Regions from separate parts of the Paenarthrobacter sp. C1 genome, predicted to be linked through region 2. Evidence: predicted binding sites of a transcription regulator. Region 2 holds the regulator's gene; the other holds the start of a gene.

Region 1 (8,592 bases), on a different replicon from region 2:
GCTGATAGTTCAACCAGGTGTGAGCGAAGCAGCGCAAAGGGCCGGATACTAGTCCCTCACGGCACCGCGGACATGCGAGCTCCAGAGCACCGGGAACAGGTCCCGGAGATGAGGTTCAAATCCTCTCAGCCGACAAGAAGAAAGGCCGTCCCGGTGAGCTGGGGCGGCCTTTCCGCACACATGGGTTCCATGGAATCCCAGCAACTCACCCTCGGTGGTCTCGTGGAAGCGCTCGACGCGTTCCCCCACGGCGCCCAGCTCTACGTGTCCGGTTTCGGCAGTGCCAAGCGGCTCAACGGGCTGTTCCGCCACCGTCCCTTTGCTGACGGCCTCGCCCTCGACCCGTCGCTGCGCGAACATGACGACTCCGCCACGGCGGGGGCATATGTCGAATACCTCCGCCGGGTCGCGTTCGGCATCGTCTACAGGTTCAGCGACCATCGGGAGGACCAGTTCCCTACCGGCTGGGACACACCCGTCTGGGTTTCCACCCGCCATGACCTGAGCTTCAATGCGGTCACCGGCGCCGAAATGGTCAAGGGCTTCGCCATCATCCGGACAACCAACCTCGCCCCGGAGCAAGGCCCGTCGATTCAGCGCATATCAGACGAGGAAGCCATTCGAAGGATGCGCGTCGAACATCTGCAGCGCACCGGTGAGGACACCGTCTTCGCACCGAATGTAGAACGGCACCTGCTCCACATGCTTCCGGGCGAGCGGAGCCGGGGCCTGCAGGACCTGGACGAAGCCCGTGCCGACCTGGCCGATTTCGAAGCCAGCCTCCAGGCGAAGAAGGACCGGGTGGCCAGACTCGAACAGGACGCCATCCGGAATGACTACCTGCTTGGGATCCGGGATGACCTTCCCGGCATCACCTCAGAAAGGCAGCACCATGCACACTGACGAGAGCACCTTCACCCCTTTGACCATCACCGGTGACGGCTTCTATGACGCCTACATCAACATCGAGCCCGGTCCACACGCACGCGTCCCCCGGTACGAACACGACGACCTCCTCCGCTCCCCCGTGACACTCAAAGGCGCCGATCTGGAGGGCGGCCTGCGCCACGGCCGGAGCATCTTCGAGCTCAACTCCTACGCCCCGCCTGGCATCGTCGAAGACGACGGGGACCGGTGCCTGCTGGCCAGCCTCGAATTCCTCTCCGTGAACCTGGAATCGTCCAGCGGCGGCCGGATGTACTTCACAGGGCTGTTGACCGGGGCCGAGACCTACCCGCAGGACGTGCACGATCGCATCGCCGCCGGCGTCCCGCTGACGGAGATCGAGGAGCTGCGCGGTGACTACGACAGCATCCGCTACCTGCCGCCCCGGTACGAGCCGCTGAGGGATTACTTCGGTTGGGAAGCCAAGGTCCGCCTCATCCCGCACACCGGGGACTAACCGCACGGCCGGCCACCAGCCTTACCCCGGCGGCACGCCGCAGGAGCTGTTACTCCCCGCCCGGCTCGGAGTGGGCGCCGTAAAGATGTGCCAGGTCGTTCAGGGTCCGCAGGGCTGCATCCCGGGCCTGCGAGATTGCTTCCCGCCGCTGGTCGACGTCCAACCCGTCATCGATGCCCCCTTTCAGGAGGGCGGCGCTGAACTCCTGGTCCTTCTTCAGATTCTCCAGGTGCTCGAGCTGCATCCGGTCACGGACGGCATGCGCTTTGAAGTAGAGGGTTGTCACCGCCAGGAGTGCATAGGCAACGTGGTTGCGCTCCCACCAAAGCCGCGTCTTCCACGCGAGGCGGAAGAAATCCTTTGCGTCATGTCCCGCCGGTGCCGGCACCGTACCCAGGTACACCTCCGCATGGGTGCCCCACTTCCCTGACTCCACCCACCGATAGCCAATGGGGATGAGACGGCCGCGGCGGGTCCGGTACCTGGCGGATACGCTCAGGAATGCGCTGCCGATGCCTGAATACCCCACTTCGATGTCGGCAAGTTTTTCATGCTTGCAGGCCTCGATGAACTCCTGAACGTCCTTGTCCCACAGACGATCCGTCACGCCATTTTCCATAGTCCGCTACCCCCTCAAGGAACGATACCGGCACCCATGGTTGGACGGTTTCGGCGACGCGCCCGGAAGCTGCGGAGAGGCGCTGCCGGGACGCCGCACACATGGGGCCCATGAGTGTTCAGATCCGCGACATCCCCAGTGACGACATCGTCGCCCTCGCTCCGCAGCTGAGTGGCCTCTACATCCAGACCGGCTCAGTGGACCACAACGGCCGCCTGGTCGCCGGGCACTTTCAGGAGGCCACACTGATGGAGGACGGCAAGCGTATTGCCATCAAGCTGACCCGCTATATGAACGGAAAGCACGTGCCGGACAGTGTCGTGGTCCCGGCAGGGAATGACCCTCTCGGTAACCCTTGGCGGACAGCCGTTCACGTCCGCGAAGACAGCCGGCTCTTCGCCGCACTCGAGGCGGTGTGAACACGGACGTCGCCAAATTCATCCTCCGCATCGCTTTCAAGTCCCTGCTCTTCCTGGCCCTTTGCTGGGCCACCTACTGGCTCTATAGCCACCCGGAGCACGAATACCACGGCTGGTACATCGTGACGGGACTCTGGGCGCTCCTCGGCATGGGAGACATCGGCGATGATCTTCAGCCGGAAAGCCGGGCACCCTGGAACCGGAGCTCGCAAGAAGGGTCTCCGCAATGATCGGCCGCTTTGCCATCCGGCAGGGCAGCCTCTGGTGTCTCAACAGGCTTTGACGAGCGGCAGCTCTGCCCATTCGGTGGTGTACCGCGGCGACAGCGCCCGGCGCTTCATCGACCAGTCAGGCTCGGTGACGAGCCCGGCAACCCCGAGCCCGATGGATCCTGACCCGAAACGGTCCAGGACGTCCCCAAGGAGAGCGCCAATCCGCTTCTCCTCGTGGGCCGTCGCAAACGCTGGCAGCTGCGGGGCGGCGCCGGCCGGTGAGAGGTCCATGAGCATGACGCCCGCCCGTGCGTATGGGACCCCGTCCACCAGGCGGCCCTCCAGTGCACCTGTAGCGGCCTTGGTGAGAATCACCGGGTCTGCGGTGGGTGCTGGCAGTTTGACTGTCGCCGATGGGAACGAGGCGGCGGTGGGGTTGAAGTGAGAGGTGCCGGCGAAGCACGTCATGATCTTGGCCTGCTGGTTTTCCTTGGCCAGGCGGACGGCAGCCCTCTGTGCATAGATGGCCATTACCTCGTGCATCCTGGCCGAGGATGTGACTGGAGTAGAGAAGGACCTCGAGAAGATCAGTTGCTGTTTCGCCGCGACCTCGGTCTCCAGGGGGATGCAGGCGATCTCGTTGAGTTCCAGAATGGTGCGCTGCATCAGCACCGAGAACCGCTTCCGCATGGCTACTGGATCCGCCGCCTTCAGGTCGGCAATCGTGAAGATTCCCATGCCGTTAAGTCTTTTGCCGAGCCGGCCGGCGATTCCCCAGATGCCGGTGACGGGAACCCTGGACATGATGTGGTCCCGGTGCGCGGCAGGCAGGGTGTCGTAGCTGCAAACACCGCCGAGGGCAGGGTTCTGCTTGGCGACGCGGTTGGAAAATTTTGCCAGGGTCTTGGTGGGTGCGATGCCGACGCAGACCGGCAGGCCGACGTGCTTGGCGACGGCTGCTTTGATGTCGCTCCCGGTCTTCACTAGCTCCTCCGGGGTGCCGCGGAGCCTAAGGAAGGCCTCGTCGACCGAATACACTTCGACCGCGTAACTGAAGCGTCCCAGCAGCTCCATGACGCGGCTGGAAAGATCGCCGTAGAGCTCGTAGTTGCTGGACAGGGCTTGGACGCTGGCGAACTTCGGGTCCGCCTTCAGCTTGAACCAGGGGTCACCATTTTCGATGCCGAGAGCCTTCGCTTCGTTAGAGCGCGCGACCACGCAACCGTCATTATTGCTCAAAACGACAGTGGGTTTACCCTCCAGGCTCGGGTCGAACGCGCGCTCACACGAGACGTACATCGAATTCACGTCCACGAGGGCAAAGCGCTCCGAGGTCGCGAGGTCAGACATGGTGCAGGCAGCGGGTGGCGACGCCCCAGATGCTCAGCTCGGCCAGCTCCGGCACGATGATGTCCGGGTAGTCAGGGTTCTCGGCTACCAACCGGACTCCGGTGTGTTCGATCCGGAGCCGCTTGACGGTCAATTCCCCGTCGAGGACGGCGACGACGACGTTCCCGTCCGCCGGCGTCAGGGACCGGTCCACGACCAGCTCGTCGCCGTCCGAGATGCCGGCTCCTGCCATCGAATACCCGGACACACGGACAAGGAAGGTGCTCGTGACGTCCTTGATGAGGTGCTTGTTTAGGTCAACCCGTCCGTCGAAGTATCCTTCTGCGGGACTAGGGAACCCGGCGGGCACGGCCGCCGCAGTGATAAGCGGACCGGCCGGCCCAACCGGGTCGAGGTCGTATTCGAGGACGGCGATGACGACGGCGCCCATGACCCTCCCTTTTCCACATTCGAAGACATGTTCTCCACAGACTTATCCCCATGTGAACGTGTATTCGATTGTACGCTCCGGGAAGCGGTGTGGAACCGTCCGTACACATGGCCTCACATGAAGCATTTCCTTGCGCGCACTGCCTCCGCACTGATCCTCGTGGGCGGTGCACTGCTGCTGACCGGCTGCCAAAGCCCAGGGACCGACTTCGACCGTGCGCTGGACGTGACGCCCGCCCAGGAGACGGCCGCACCTACGCCAACTCCAGAAGCAGCGAAGCCGTCCACGCCGTCGGCCGGCCTGGATCTGCATTTCGGCCCTGCCTCATTTGGGATCAGCTGCGCCACCGATGCCGCAGGGAACAGCACGAGCGGGACCGCAGCCCTGATGTGCAGCTGGAAGACCGGGCGCTGATTGTTGCCGTCCCGCGGCCGCGTGGAGGTAACCCACCCTTTCCGCACACATCTGGGACATGTTCTTTACCTACCTCTTCCATGCCTACGCCGCCTGGCTCTTTGCCAGCGCCATGTTCATCTGGCTGGGCTCCCTCCTGTACCGCACCACACGGAACACGCTGGCAGAATCGTCCGGTCCGGCCCAGCAGGGGGTCGGAGCTCCGACCCCCGTCGTGCGGATCCCACCACGACCCGCCCGCAAGCCCCGGGTACCGCTGACCAACGCCGCGTAACGGTGAGCACAGCAGGGGCTTCCGCACACATGAGTCCCATGACTACGACCCTGACCCGCCCCCGCCGTCCCCAGGCACTGCCGCTGACCGTCGAGACCACTCAGGTCTGGGGTGCGTTGCTGTCCTCCTATTCCGAAGACACCGGCTCCATTTCCGTCTGGTCCACTGAAGACGGAGCGCTCCGCTACGCCGAACGAGTGCTGGCCGCCCAGCCGGGCATCGAGTTCGAGCTGATGACCTGCACCGGCAACGGCCCCTGGCGCTCCGTTGCCGAAGGTGACGGCATCCGGCAGGTCATCGCCCGCCGCTGGTCATGAGCGGCACGGACCGGGACCAGCGCGGCCGCCCGCACTCGGGAAAGAACTGTCCCGAGTCCGCCAACGGCGGCTGCGTCTACTGCCACACCGGGAACCAGAAGCCCACACTCCGGCGCCGCGCCCGCCGCGCAGGCAAACGCCTCACCCGCACCGAGGACCGCGATTGACCTACGACAAGCTCCTGGTCGCCACCAGCCCCGCATGGGTTGCTGAGGACCTGCGCAAGGCCGGCACGATCGCCGTCGAACACACCGTCGGTCTGGACGCTCCTGCCCTGGACGGCTGCACGGCACTCTGGTGTTCCTGGACGTGGGCTATGCGCCTGGCCAGGACCGGCATCAAGCACCCTTTCCTCTCCCCCGGACCAGACTGGATCACCAAGATTCCCGAAGAGTTCCTGAGCCGGAAGGTATGGGCCGGACGCATCGCAGACATGCCCTACATGGGCGTCGAGCCAATGTTCTACAAGCTGGCCGAGCACAAACACTCAAGCATCCCCGCGGGACTGCACATTGGCCGCGGCCACTTCCTGCGCCTGATCGGCAGCACTTTCGACTTCATCCCGGGCTACGAGGACCTGCACTACGTCGGCTCCGAGCCGATGGCTTACGCCTGCGAGTACCGCTGCTTCATTGCTCACGGGAAGGTCGCCGCCTCGTCCTTCTACCTGTCTACCGTTCCGGGCATTCACGGCAAGGACGTCACCATCAGCTGGGACGCCTACGAGCCGGACCGCTGCCCTGATTCATCGGCGGCCGCCGCGTTCGCCCAAGAGGTCGTGGACGCCATGGGAACCAATCAACCGCCCGGGTACGTCCTGGACGTCGGCGAAGACGCCCAGGGCAACTGGTCGGTTATCGAAGCCAATGCCGCGTGGAGCAGCAACATCTATCACGCAGCCCCTCTCGCCGGTGTCGTCGAATCCATCCTGGCCAGTCAGGACCCCGGACACCCTGAGTGGGTTTGGGCGCCGGACGCTTTGTTCCTAAGTCGGGCACGGCCGCTGCCGTCGCCGTGACCGTCGTCGTCGTCGTCGTGCTCCTCCTGCTGCTCGTGGAATCACCTGCTCGCGTCTCAAACGAGCAATAACCGCATCGCTATTTAGATTTGATGGCTAAAATCTAAATAACTCCATCCTTATTTAGACTTTCGGGGGACACTATGACTGACGCCTGGCCGCCGCACGGTTCCAAGACCATGCCTTGGAAGTCCTCCGGGAGGGCGCCCCGCGAAGACCGTGAGTTCACCGAAGTTGAGGTCTCACTCCCGCCCGCCATTGCCGACCTCTGGTACAGCCCAAGCCGGGAAACCATCGTCGCACTGGAGAAGGCAGCCGTCTCAGTTGCTTCCCTGGATGTCACGGCCGGTACACGGATGGCCGCCATCAGTGGGTTCCTGCTGAGGAGCGAGGCGGTGTCGTCCTCCAAAATCGAACACGTCGATGCGAACCGGAACGACTACGCCAAGGCCATGATCGGCCTGAAAGCCAGCGAGAACGCGAATTCGATGGTCGCCGCCGCCGAGGCCGTGCAGTTCATGATCGACGACGCCGGGAAAAACGGCACCGTGCGCCTGGAGGCCCTGCTCAAAGCCCATCACACACTGATGAAGGACGACCCGATGGACGGGCGGTACGCCGGGAAGATCCGGGACGTCCAGAACTGGATCGGAGGCAGCGACTACTCGCCCCGCGGAGCCATCCACGTCCCGCCCCCTGCGGACCTCGTGCCCGGCCTGCTGGAGGACCTGATGGCGTTCTGCAACCGGGACGACGTGCCGATCATGGCGCAGGCTGCGATCGCCCACGCCCAGTTCGAATCCATCCACCCGTTCACTGACGGCAACGGCCGCATCGGACGGGCACTGATCGGTGCCATTTCCCGCCGGCGCGGCCTGACGAAGAACACCGTCACGCCCATTGCGTCGGCGATGGTGGCCGACGTGCAGCGGTACTTCACCTTGGTCAACAACTACCGGACCGGCGACGTCGACCCGTTCGTGCTCTACCTGGCCAACTCCGCCCTGCATGCAGCGGATGCCGCAAGGGAAAGTGTGGCCGCCCTGGATGCCCTGCCGGCCATGTGGCTGGAAATGTCCAAGCCGCGCAAGGGCTCCGCCGAGGAAAAGATCATCCCGTGGCTTTTGGAGCGCCCCGTCTTCGAGGCACACCACGCCGCGCACATCGCCGGGGTCGCCGAGACATCTGTCTACGGCGCCCTGGAACGGCTCACGACGGCGGGAGTCATCACGCCCATCACCCAGAGCAAGCGCAGCAAGGCATGGGCCGCCACGGAAGTCCTCGACGAGGTGGACCGGCTGAACTCCCGTCTGGCGAAGGTGGACCCGGCAGCCTGACAAAACACTTGGTCGCGTGAGGAGGATCACCGCCCATGGACAGTGACACCACTGAAGCCGGCGAAGTCATCGGCAACGACGTCCCCAGCCTGACCTGCGTGTGCGGGAACTCGGCCGACAGCGAGGGAACGATCGCCGCCAACGCGGACGGCTTCCCGGTCCACATCGAGGAAGGCGAGGTCCCCGACGGCCTCGCTGAATGGCCCGACGACGACGACATCCACACCCTCTGCCCCATCCTGATGCCGTCTGTACCGCAACGCAGACATTGAACGGGACGGCGAGCCACCCGTGATCGATACCGTCGACGTCGAGAAGGGCCCGATCGCCAACGCCCTCAAGGTCCACTGGTCCCTGGGCTAAGCAGACAAGCTACATCCATCGAAGGCGCGCTCCCACCTCGGGGGCGCGCCTTCCTGCGTCCGGCGCCGGCACTGAGGAGCCGAACGCCACATTCCGCACACATGGGGCCCATGGACAACATCTCCTCTGCCCTGGCCGCGCTGGCGGCACGCCATGAAGCTTCCCTGGATAAGGACTTCGACACCCTCCTCGCCGAGGTGAAGCAGCTGGCCGAGCACGCGCCGGCCACTGGGTACGAGTACCGGCACAACCTGGGCTGGGACCGAACCTGGATGGAGCTGGACGCGTCGCAGGTCGAGATTATCCTCGAACGGGGGCACCCGGTCCAGCGCCGCCGCATCATGGGCGGCTGGGAGGACTACACCGGCGGTCAGAAAATGCCGGAGCCTGAGATCGGCATGTTCCCTGTCGACGCTATGGCGCCCCGACCCGAGACG
Region 2 (8,592 bases):
CAGTTCCTCAAAGTCCTGGACGGTGACATGGACGTGCCGGCCGCGGCCGAGGAGACCATCGTCGCCACAAGGCAGTTCGCGCGCCGCCAGCTCACCTGGTTCCGGGCAGACCCACGGATCTCATGGTTGGACTGGAAGGACCCCGGGCTGACATCCCGGGCCGTGTCGGCAATCCTCGCCCAGGGGTAACCTTGGGTGATTTCTGGCCGAACACACGTGGAAGGTAGCCTTGGTTCCATGGATGAAACCGCCTCAGTTCCCACCCGCCAGCCCTCGGCTGCCGGGGCTGCCGAACCCACATCGAGCCTTGCCGGATTGGCGTTCTCAAAAGGGCACGGGACAGGCAACGATTTCGTCCTGATCGCCGATCCCGGCGACGCCCACGAGATCACTCCTGAACAGGTGGCACACTTGTGCGATCGCCACACGGGCATCGGTGGCGACGGACTTATCCGTGCAGTTCCCTCGCGGTTCCTCCCGGAAGGGCGGGCACTCCTGGAAGTGGACCCTGCTGCGGAGTGGTTCATGGACTACCGCAACGGCGACGGTTCGCTGTCCGAAATGTGCGGCAACGGCGTGCGCGTCTTCGTTCACTTCCTCAATGAGCAGGGATTGGTGGACCTTGGTCCCGGCGAAACCCTCACCATCGGCACGCGTGGCGGAGTCAAGAAAGTAGTCCGTACCGTGAACGGCTACGCGGTGGACATGGGCCCTTGGGAGTTCATTTTCCCGGACGAGGCAACCAGCAAGGCCATGGATGCCCTGGTCAGCGCGGACGGCCTGGAAGTGGCACGCCCCGGCCTTTCGGTCAGTATGGGCAACCCGCACACAGTCGTTGCCTTGGCCGAACTCAGCGAGCTTTCAGCAACCCAGCTGTTCAAGGCTCCGGTTGTTGATCCCAAGCCGGTCAACGGCACCAACGTTGAATTCGTTGTTCCGGCCGAACCGTTGGTCGAAGACGGCGTGGGAACCATCACCATGCGCGTGCACGAGCGGGGAGTGGGGGAGACCCAGTCCTGCGGTACGGGAGCCTGCGCAGCAGCGGTTGCAATCCGTCACTGGGCCGGCAGCACGGCGCCCAACGACTGGCACGTCAAGGTTCCCGGCGGCGTCGTCGGTGTGAAGTTCTTCCCCGGCGCCGGTGGCCGTGAGCACGTTGAACTCAGCGGCCCCGCCGTCATAGTGGCTAGCGGGACGCTTTCCTGACCCGAATGATCCTGAAGGACTTCGACGTGCTTTCGCGGGAAACGCTGAAGGACGCGTCCAGTTCAGAAGCCAGCCACCGCTGCAAGGAGTCTGAACCCAGGTTCTTCTGAACCACCAGCCATGCGTTTCCTCCCGGCGCCAGCCGCGGCAACCAGGTCAGCAACAACGAGTGGAGTTCATCCTTGCCGATCCGGATGGGCGGATTGGACCAGATGGTGTCGAACTCGACGGCGGGGTCCACCTCATGCGGGAGGCTGGCGGTCACGTTGTCCAGGCCCAGGGCCGCTGCGTTCTCGTTGGTCAGGGTCACGCAGCGTTCGTTGACGTCGACGGCGTACACGCGGGCGTGCGGGGCCATCAAAGCAAGGGTGAGGGCTATCGGACCCCAGCCGCAGCCGATGTCCAGCAGATTGCCTTGGGGAGCGGGCGGTGGAACGTCTGACAGGAGTATTGCCGTTCCCTTGTCCACGCCGTCGGGGCTGAAGATGCCGGATGACGTCTGCAGGTGGCGCGTAGCTCCAGCGAGTTCAACTGTGAGTGGCTTACGGGTGAACGGCCCAGCCGGCTGGGCGGTGAAATAGTGTGCAGACTCCATAATTTGCCAGATTAGTTGGCTATTGGCGCCTTGGGAAACCGCCATGGTCCCAGGTTCGTTTGACACGGCTGATAGTGTTGAGGTCATGTTCTTGATCTTTGAGTAATCGGCCGAACCACGCCTGCTTTCCAGGCGTTCCCCGGCACCGCCCGCGACGCAGGTCCGGCTTGGCACCATGCCCGGCCCATGGCCTTTCCGCCCGGCAGGTCCCACGGCACATGTCGGCGCCAATTCCTCGTGGCGCCGGACGCTCAGAAGATCAAAGCCCCACCCATGCCTTCACATGACGGTATTCCCGGAACCGGGCCATCGTGCGAACCCTGGTGGGCAGCATAACGACTTCAAGCAGGCCAGGACCTCCCTGCGGATCCACCCGTCAGATCACCGACGCCACGTCCCCGACAGGCCAGTGGCGTTCAGCACACAGGAGGCCACTTTGGCCCAAGCCCGTCAGCCCAGCGCGAAGAGCGCCCCATCGAGCGACAAACAGCACTATTCTGGAATTGCCGAACAGTCTAAGGAGACCATGACCACCCAGAAGCACTCCGGATCCGATTCCGACGCCCAGGACATGAGTCCTGAACAAATCCAGGCCGTCATCGACCGGATTCTTTCCAAGGATGCCCCCGCACAGGCATCCGAAGACAACGACACCAGTGGTGTGTTCGGCAAGGCGCAGGCCATCTCGACCCTGGACCAAGAGCACAGTATCTACGACGGCGACCAGGAAGACCTGGCCGAGCGTCGCGCCTTGCGCCGCACCGCGGGGTTGTCGACTGAACTCGAAGACGTCACAGAGGTCGAATACCGGCAGCTGCGCCTCGAACGCGTTGTGCTGGCTGGTCTGTGGACAGAAGGTACCCTGGCCGACGCCGAGAACTCGCTGCGCGAACTGGCGGCCCTTGCCGAGACCGCAGGTTCTGAAGTACTTGATGGCCTGGTCCAACGCCGCTCCAAGCCGGACCCGGGAACGTTCCTTGGATCCGGCAAGGCACAGGAACTCAAGGACATTGTCGCTGCCACAGGCGCGGACACTGTCGTGGTGGACACTGAACTGGCACCGTCACAGCGACGCGGTCTTGAGGACATCGTGAAGGTCAAGGTCGTTGACCGGACCACGCTGATCCTGGATATCTTCGCCCAGCACGCCAAGAGCCGCGAAGGCAAGGCCCAGGTGGAGCTCGCGCAGCTGGAATACCTGCTTCCACGCCTGCGTGGTTGGGGTGACTCCATGTCCCGGCAGGCCGGCGGCCAGGTGGGCGGGGCCGGGGCAGGCATGGGCTCGCGCGGTCCCGGTGAAACCAAGATCGAACTGGACCGCCGCCGAATCCGCACACGCATGGCCAAACTGCGCCGGGAAATCGCCGCGATGAAGCCGGCCCGTGAGACCAAACGTGCCAACCGACGTCGTAATGCTGTTCCGTCCGTCGCGATTGCCGGGTACACCAACGCCGGTAAGTCGTCGTTGTTGAACCGCCTCACCGACGCAGGTGTCCTTGTGGAGAACGCACTGTTCGCCACTCTGGATCCCACGGTCCGCAAAGCGCAGACTCCTGACGGCATCGGCTACACACTGGCCGACACCGTGGGATTCGTGCGCTCACTGCCGACCCAGCTCGTTGAGGCCTTCCGCTCAACGCTCGAGGAAGTGGCCGATGCGGACCTCATCCTCCATGTCGTGGATGCATCCCACCCGGACCCCGAAGGTCAGATCGCAGCAGTGCGCACTGTCTTCACCGAGGTCGACGCCCGCAAGGTTCCCGAGATCATCGTCCTGAACAAGGTTGATGTGGCCGATCCTTTCGTGGTTGAGCGTCTCAAGCAGAAGGAACCCCGGCACGCAGTGGTTTCCACCCGCACAGGACAGGGAATCGCCGAACTGCTGGAGGACATCAGCCGGTCCATACCGCGTCCGGGGGTGCGGCTTGAAGTGCTCATCCCGTACGACCGCGGCGACATGATCAACAAGCTGCACAATTCCGATTCCGAGATCCTCAGCCTGGAACACGAGGAAAGCGGGACGCGCGTGGTGGCGATGGTCCGTGAAGGTCTGGCAGCTGAGCTGGAGTCATTCGTCAGTAATGGTTGAGAAGGTGGCGGCGGACGCCGTCGAGTCGGTGGGAGAGAAGACCACCCTGGAATTGTTGGACCGGGCTGTCGCCGGAATGGGCGGCCAAAGCCGTGCCGGCCAGCACGAAATGGCCAAGCACGTAACCCGGGCCATTGAGACGGGGGAACATCTGCTGGTCCAGGCGGGAACCGGTACGGGTAAGTCATTGGCGTACCTAATACCGTTGATCGCCCATTCCATGGACAGCGATAAACCGACGCTCGTGTCCACCGCCACCTTGGCTTTGCAGACCCAGATCGTAGGCAGGGATCTTCCGCGTTTGCTGGAGACCATCAATCCTGCCCTGGACCGTCCGGTCAATGTCGCGCTCGTGAAGGGCAGGGCAAACTACGTCTGCCTGCAAAAGCTCGAGGGCGGCTTCCCGAGTGAGGAGCCCTCCGAAGGACAACTTTTCTCCCTCGGCGAGGACACGAGCGTGCCGCACTTCGCGGCGTCGGTCGGTGGCCCGTCGTCCCAGCTGGGCAAGGAGGTTGTCCGGCTCCGGGAGTGGGCCGAAACGACGGCCACCGGCGACCGGGACGAGCTCATGCCAGGGGTCACGGACCGTGCCTGGCGGCAGGTCTCCGTGACGTCCATGGAGTGCCTTGGGGCCCAGAAATGTCCGGTTGCCGAGGAGTGCTTCAGCGAGCTGGCACGCGCCCGGGCAGCCGAAGCCGACGTCGTGGTCACCAACCACGCCATGTTGGCCGTCAGCGCGTTCGAAGGCCTCGCGGTGCTGCCCGAGTACGACGTCGTGGTGGTGGACGAGGCCCACGAGCTTCAGGACCGGGTCACAGGGGCAGTGTCAGGGCAACTCTCTGTAGCCATGGTGCACGCCGCGGCATCAAGCGCCCGCAAGCACACAGCCATCACCGTTGACGCCCTGAATGCGGCCGCGGATAGGCTGGACATGGCTATTGCGGGAGTACCCAACGGGCTCCTTCCCAGCGGACTCAACGACGAACAGCTCGATTGCCTGGACCAGCTGCGCGACGCCACACGGGCGGCCCTGTCCGATTCGAAGACTGATTCCTCCAGTGCCGCGGACGGCGGACGGCAGCTGGCACGTTCGCGCCTGATGCTCATCCTTGAGCTGTGCGAACGGATGCTCGCTGCCAAGGAGAACCGCGAAGTAGTGTGGTTCTCCCGTAACAGCACTTTTGATCCCCAGCAGGGATACTCCCAACCTGACGAGACCGCGCCTGCGCTCATCAACATCGCGCCGCTGAGCGTGGCAGGCAGGTTGCGCGAGGGATTGTTCGCCGGACACACGGTGGTGCTGACCTCGGCCACGCTGGCCATCGGCTCGGCTTTTGAACCCGCGGCCGGAGGCCTCGGCCTGATTGGCGACGGCGCGCCCAGCTGGACAGGAATCGACGTCGGATCTCCTTTTGATTACCCCAAACAGGGGGTGCTGTACGTAGCGAAGCACCTTCCGAAACCCGGTCGGGGCACGTCACCGGAGGCCTTGGACGAATTGGAAGACCTCATCCGGGCATCCGGCGGGGGAGCACTGTGTCTTTTCTCCTCACGGCGGGCCGCCGAGGAAGCTGCGGACGCCATGCGGCTGCGCCTGGACGTGGATATCCTCTGTCAAGGCGAATCGACCATGGCTGCGTTGGTGAAGCAATTTGCCGACGAGCCGGATACTTGCCTCTTCGGAACCATGTCGCTGTGGCAAGGGGTGGACGTACCCGGCGGCTCATGCCGCCTGGTGGTTATTGACCGGATTCCCTTCCCGCGTCCTGACGATCCCCTGATGACCGCCCGTTCCCGTGCCGTGGCACAGTCCGGGGGGAACGGGTTCATGGCTGTTTCCGCCACCCACGCAGCCATCCGGCTCGCGCAGGGTGCAGGGCGCCTGATCCGGTCCACCGGTGACAAGGGCGTAGTGGCAGTCCTTGATTCACGCCTGTCGACAGAACGTTACGGCGGGTTCCTGCGGGCCGCCCTGCCGCCGTTCTGGCCGACCACTGACCGCACCGTGGTTCGTGGTGTCCTGGAGCGCTTGGGATCCGCCAGGAAGGCGTAGAGGACAGTCAGCTCCGGGCCCCTTACGGGTCGGAAAAAGCTAGAGGGACCTCAGTACCGAAACGACCTTGCCCATGATGGTTGCCTGGTCGCCGAGAATGGGTTCGTACTGGGTGTTTTGGGGCAGCAGCCAGGTATGGCCATCGCGCTGTCGGAACGTCTTTACAGTGGCTTCGTCGTCCAGCAAAGCGGCCACGATGTCGCCGTTGATGGCGTCGTTCTGGCGGCGGACAACGACCCAGTCGCCGTCGCAGATCGCGGCATCAATCATGGAGTCGCCAGCGACTTTCAACATGAAGAGCTCACCGTGTCCCACCAGTTGCCTGGGCAGGGGGAGCACGTCCTCAACTGTCTGGTCGGCCAGGATGGGTCCGCCTGCCGCGATGCGGCCAACCAGCGGAACCATGGCGGTGTCGCTTGCACTGGTGAGTTCTGTCACAGCCAGGCCGCCGGTGCTCCGAAGCGTTGCCGGTGCCTCAACGCCCGGGATGGGGCCGCCGTCCAGGGTCAAGGGCATCAGCACTTCCATTGCGCGGGGACGCTTGGGGTCCCGGCGAAGGTAGCCGAGTTTTTCCAGCTGGGACAACTGGTGGGTAACGCTGGAAAGGCTGGCCAGTCCAACGGTGTCCCCGATTTCGCGCATGCTGGGCGGATAGCCGTTGTCGTTGACTGACCGCTGGATGGTTTCCAGGATCTTTTTCTGGCGCACGGTCAGGCTCTTGGGAGTCTTGGGAGGCTGTTGGCTCCGCAGGGGTACCCCGCCGCCTGTGGCTTTCGCTGCCATGTTCGCCAATGCCTTTCGTTCCGCCCCGAAACGAACCGGGGATGCAGGGACTGAAAAAATGTCAGACCCTCCTGTTCCACTGAAACAGTGCTGTTCCTTCACTCAAACGTAGGGCAGGCACAGGCGTTTATCAAACATTTGTTCTAGCGAGTCTCGACACCGTTCGTTGATAAGTGCTAAAAATGTCATAGCAAGGTTCGAACATGTGTTCTATAAACCTCGCGCTGAAACTGGATATTCGAACGAACTGTTCGAATACCGGCCGCAGTCGGGAGGAGCACACAAAGAATTGGCAGCCTTGCTCCGGAAGCTCCGGAGCAAGGCAATAGCTCAGAAGGGCTCAGCTCATGTCCGCAATAACTTCGTTCGCTGATTTCCGCACCACGCAGGCCCCCGCCCGCCTGCGGCTGACCCGCCGTGGCCGAGTGGTGTTCTTCTTCATCCCGGCCATGCTGCTGGCGGCTGTTCTGCTCAGCCTTGCCGGGTTCATCACTTCCCCTGCCAAGGCTTCCGATTCCCAGGCCGAGCTGCAGCCGCCGGTTGCAGTCTCTGTGACAGTCCAGCCGGGTCAGTCCCTGTGGGGCATTGCCGGCGCGGCGGCTCCGGAGCGGGACCCGCGTGATGTCATTGCTGAAATCATCCAGTTGAACGACCTCCGCGGCGGGCGCATCCTTCCGGGGCAGCAGCTGTTCGTCCCGGCCCACTAAGGCTGTTAGCCGGTAGCCGGATCACGCGCCGCGACGTCATAGTTACTCCGCAGTCCCGCCAGCCCCTTAAACTGTTCCAGTGAGTGAGCAGCTTGAGCGACTTGACCGACTACCCCTCCGGACCAACCTGCGTGGACTGAGCCCCTACGGCGCACCGCAGCTTGATGTCCCCGTTTTGCTCAACGTTAACGAAAACACCCATGGCGTCCCCGCCGATGTTCAGGCGGCGATTACTGAGGCCGTGGCAGCAGCCGCCACAGGACTGAACCGCTATCCTGACCGCGAGTTCACCGATCTTCGTGAGGCCCTCGCCGAGTATCTTGGCCACGGCCTTTCAGCAGACAACATCTGGGCCGCCAACGGGTCCAACGAGGTCCTGCAACAGATCCTGCAGGCGTTTGGCGGCCCGGGACGCAAGGCCCTTGGCTTCCCGCCCACGTATTCCATGTACCCGTTGCTGGCCAGCGGAACGGATACCGAATACATCCGGGGAGTCCGCGCCGATGACTACGGGCTGAATGCCCGGTCGGCGGCTGCGCAGGTGCGCGAAACCGGAGCCAACATTGTTTTCCTGTGCTCACCGAACAACCCCACAGGGACGGGCCTGGGCCTGGATGTGGTGGAGGCCGTGTATGAAGCCGGTGAAGCAAGCCAGGCCATCGTGATCGTGGACGAGGCCTACCACGAGTTCGCCCACGACAACACGCCGAGCGCGTTGACGCTCCTGCCCGGCCGTGAGCGCCTGATCGTTTCGCGCACCATGAGCAAGGCATTTGCCCTGGCAGGTGCCCGGCTCGGCTACATGGCGGCGGCCCCTGAAGTTACGGACGCCATCAGGTTGGTCCGCCTGCCGTACCACTTGTCTGCCATCACGCAGGCCACCGCCCTCGCAGCATTGACTCACCGCGAGGCCCTGATGGCCGACGTTGAGGACATCAAGGTCCAGCGCGATCGGATCGTCACCGAACTTCTCCGCATGGGACTCAAGCCCGCGGCGTCGGACTCGAACTACGTCTTCTTCGGTGGACTCGAGAACCCGCACGAGATCTGGCAAGGGCTGCTCGACGCAGGCGTGCTCATACGTGATGTCGGCATTCCGGGTCACTTGCGGGTTACCGCCGGGACCGAACCGGAAACCACCGCATTCCTTGATGCCCTG

What was found. Region 2 encodes LexA, which represses DNA repair genes until DNA is damaged. Its sites were predicted from a motif close to TCGAACANNTGTTCGA; they were not measured.
Region 1: a site for LexA is predicted at 4,452-4,467, ahead of ACNAOU_RS24995 (LexA family protein). Genes of this name have one in related genera too.

Annotation. Positions count from the first base shown of each region.
Region 1 is NZ_CP186053.1:410,701-419,292, forward strand. It holds gene ACNAOU_RS24965 (hypothetical protein) at 190-903, shown strand; gene ACNAOU_RS24970 (hypothetical protein) at 893-1,402, shown strand; gene ACNAOU_RS24975 (hypothetical protein) at 1,452-2,009, opposite strand; gene ACNAOU_RS24980 (hypothetical protein) at 2,132-2,440, shown strand; gene ACNAOU_RS24985 (hypothetical protein) at 2,437-2,670, shown strand; gene ACNAOU_RS24990 (Y-family DNA polymerase) at 2,710-4,002, opposite strand; gene ACNAOU_RS24995 (LexA family protein) at 3,995-4,432, opposite strand; gene ACNAOU_RS25000 (hypothetical protein) at 4,550-4,846, shown strand; gene ACNAOU_RS25005 (hypothetical protein) at 4,905-5,120, shown strand; gene ACNAOU_RS25010 (hypothetical protein) at 5,159-5,437, shown strand; gene ACNAOU_RS25015 (hypothetical protein) at 5,434-5,604, shown strand; gene ACNAOU_RS25020 (ATP-grasp domain-containing protein) at 5,601-6,455, shown strand; gene ACNAOU_RS25025 (Fic family protein) at 6,599-7,792, shown strand; gene ACNAOU_RS25030 (hypothetical protein) at 7,828-8,064, shown strand; gene ACNAOU_RS25035 (hypothetical protein) at 8,266-8,592, shown strand, end outside.
Region 2 is NZ_CP186052.1:1,695,622-1,704,213, forward strand. It holds gene miaA (tRNA (adenosine(37)-N6)-dimethylallyltransferase MiaA) at 1-189, shown strand, start outside; gene dapF (diaminopimelate epimerase) at 238-1,206, shown strand; gene ACNAOU_RS08060 (class I SAM-dependent methyltransferase) at 1,187-1,801, opposite strand; gene hflX (GTPase HflX) at 2,328-3,890, shown strand; gene ACNAOU_RS08070 (ATP-dependent DNA helicase) at 3,883-5,943, shown strand; gene lexA (transcriptional repressor LexA) at 5,983-6,726, opposite strand; gene ACNAOU_RS08080 (LysM peptidoglycan-binding domain-containing protein) at 7,074-7,433, shown strand; gene ACNAOU_RS08085 (histidinol-phosphate transaminase) at 7,513-8,592, shown strand, end outside.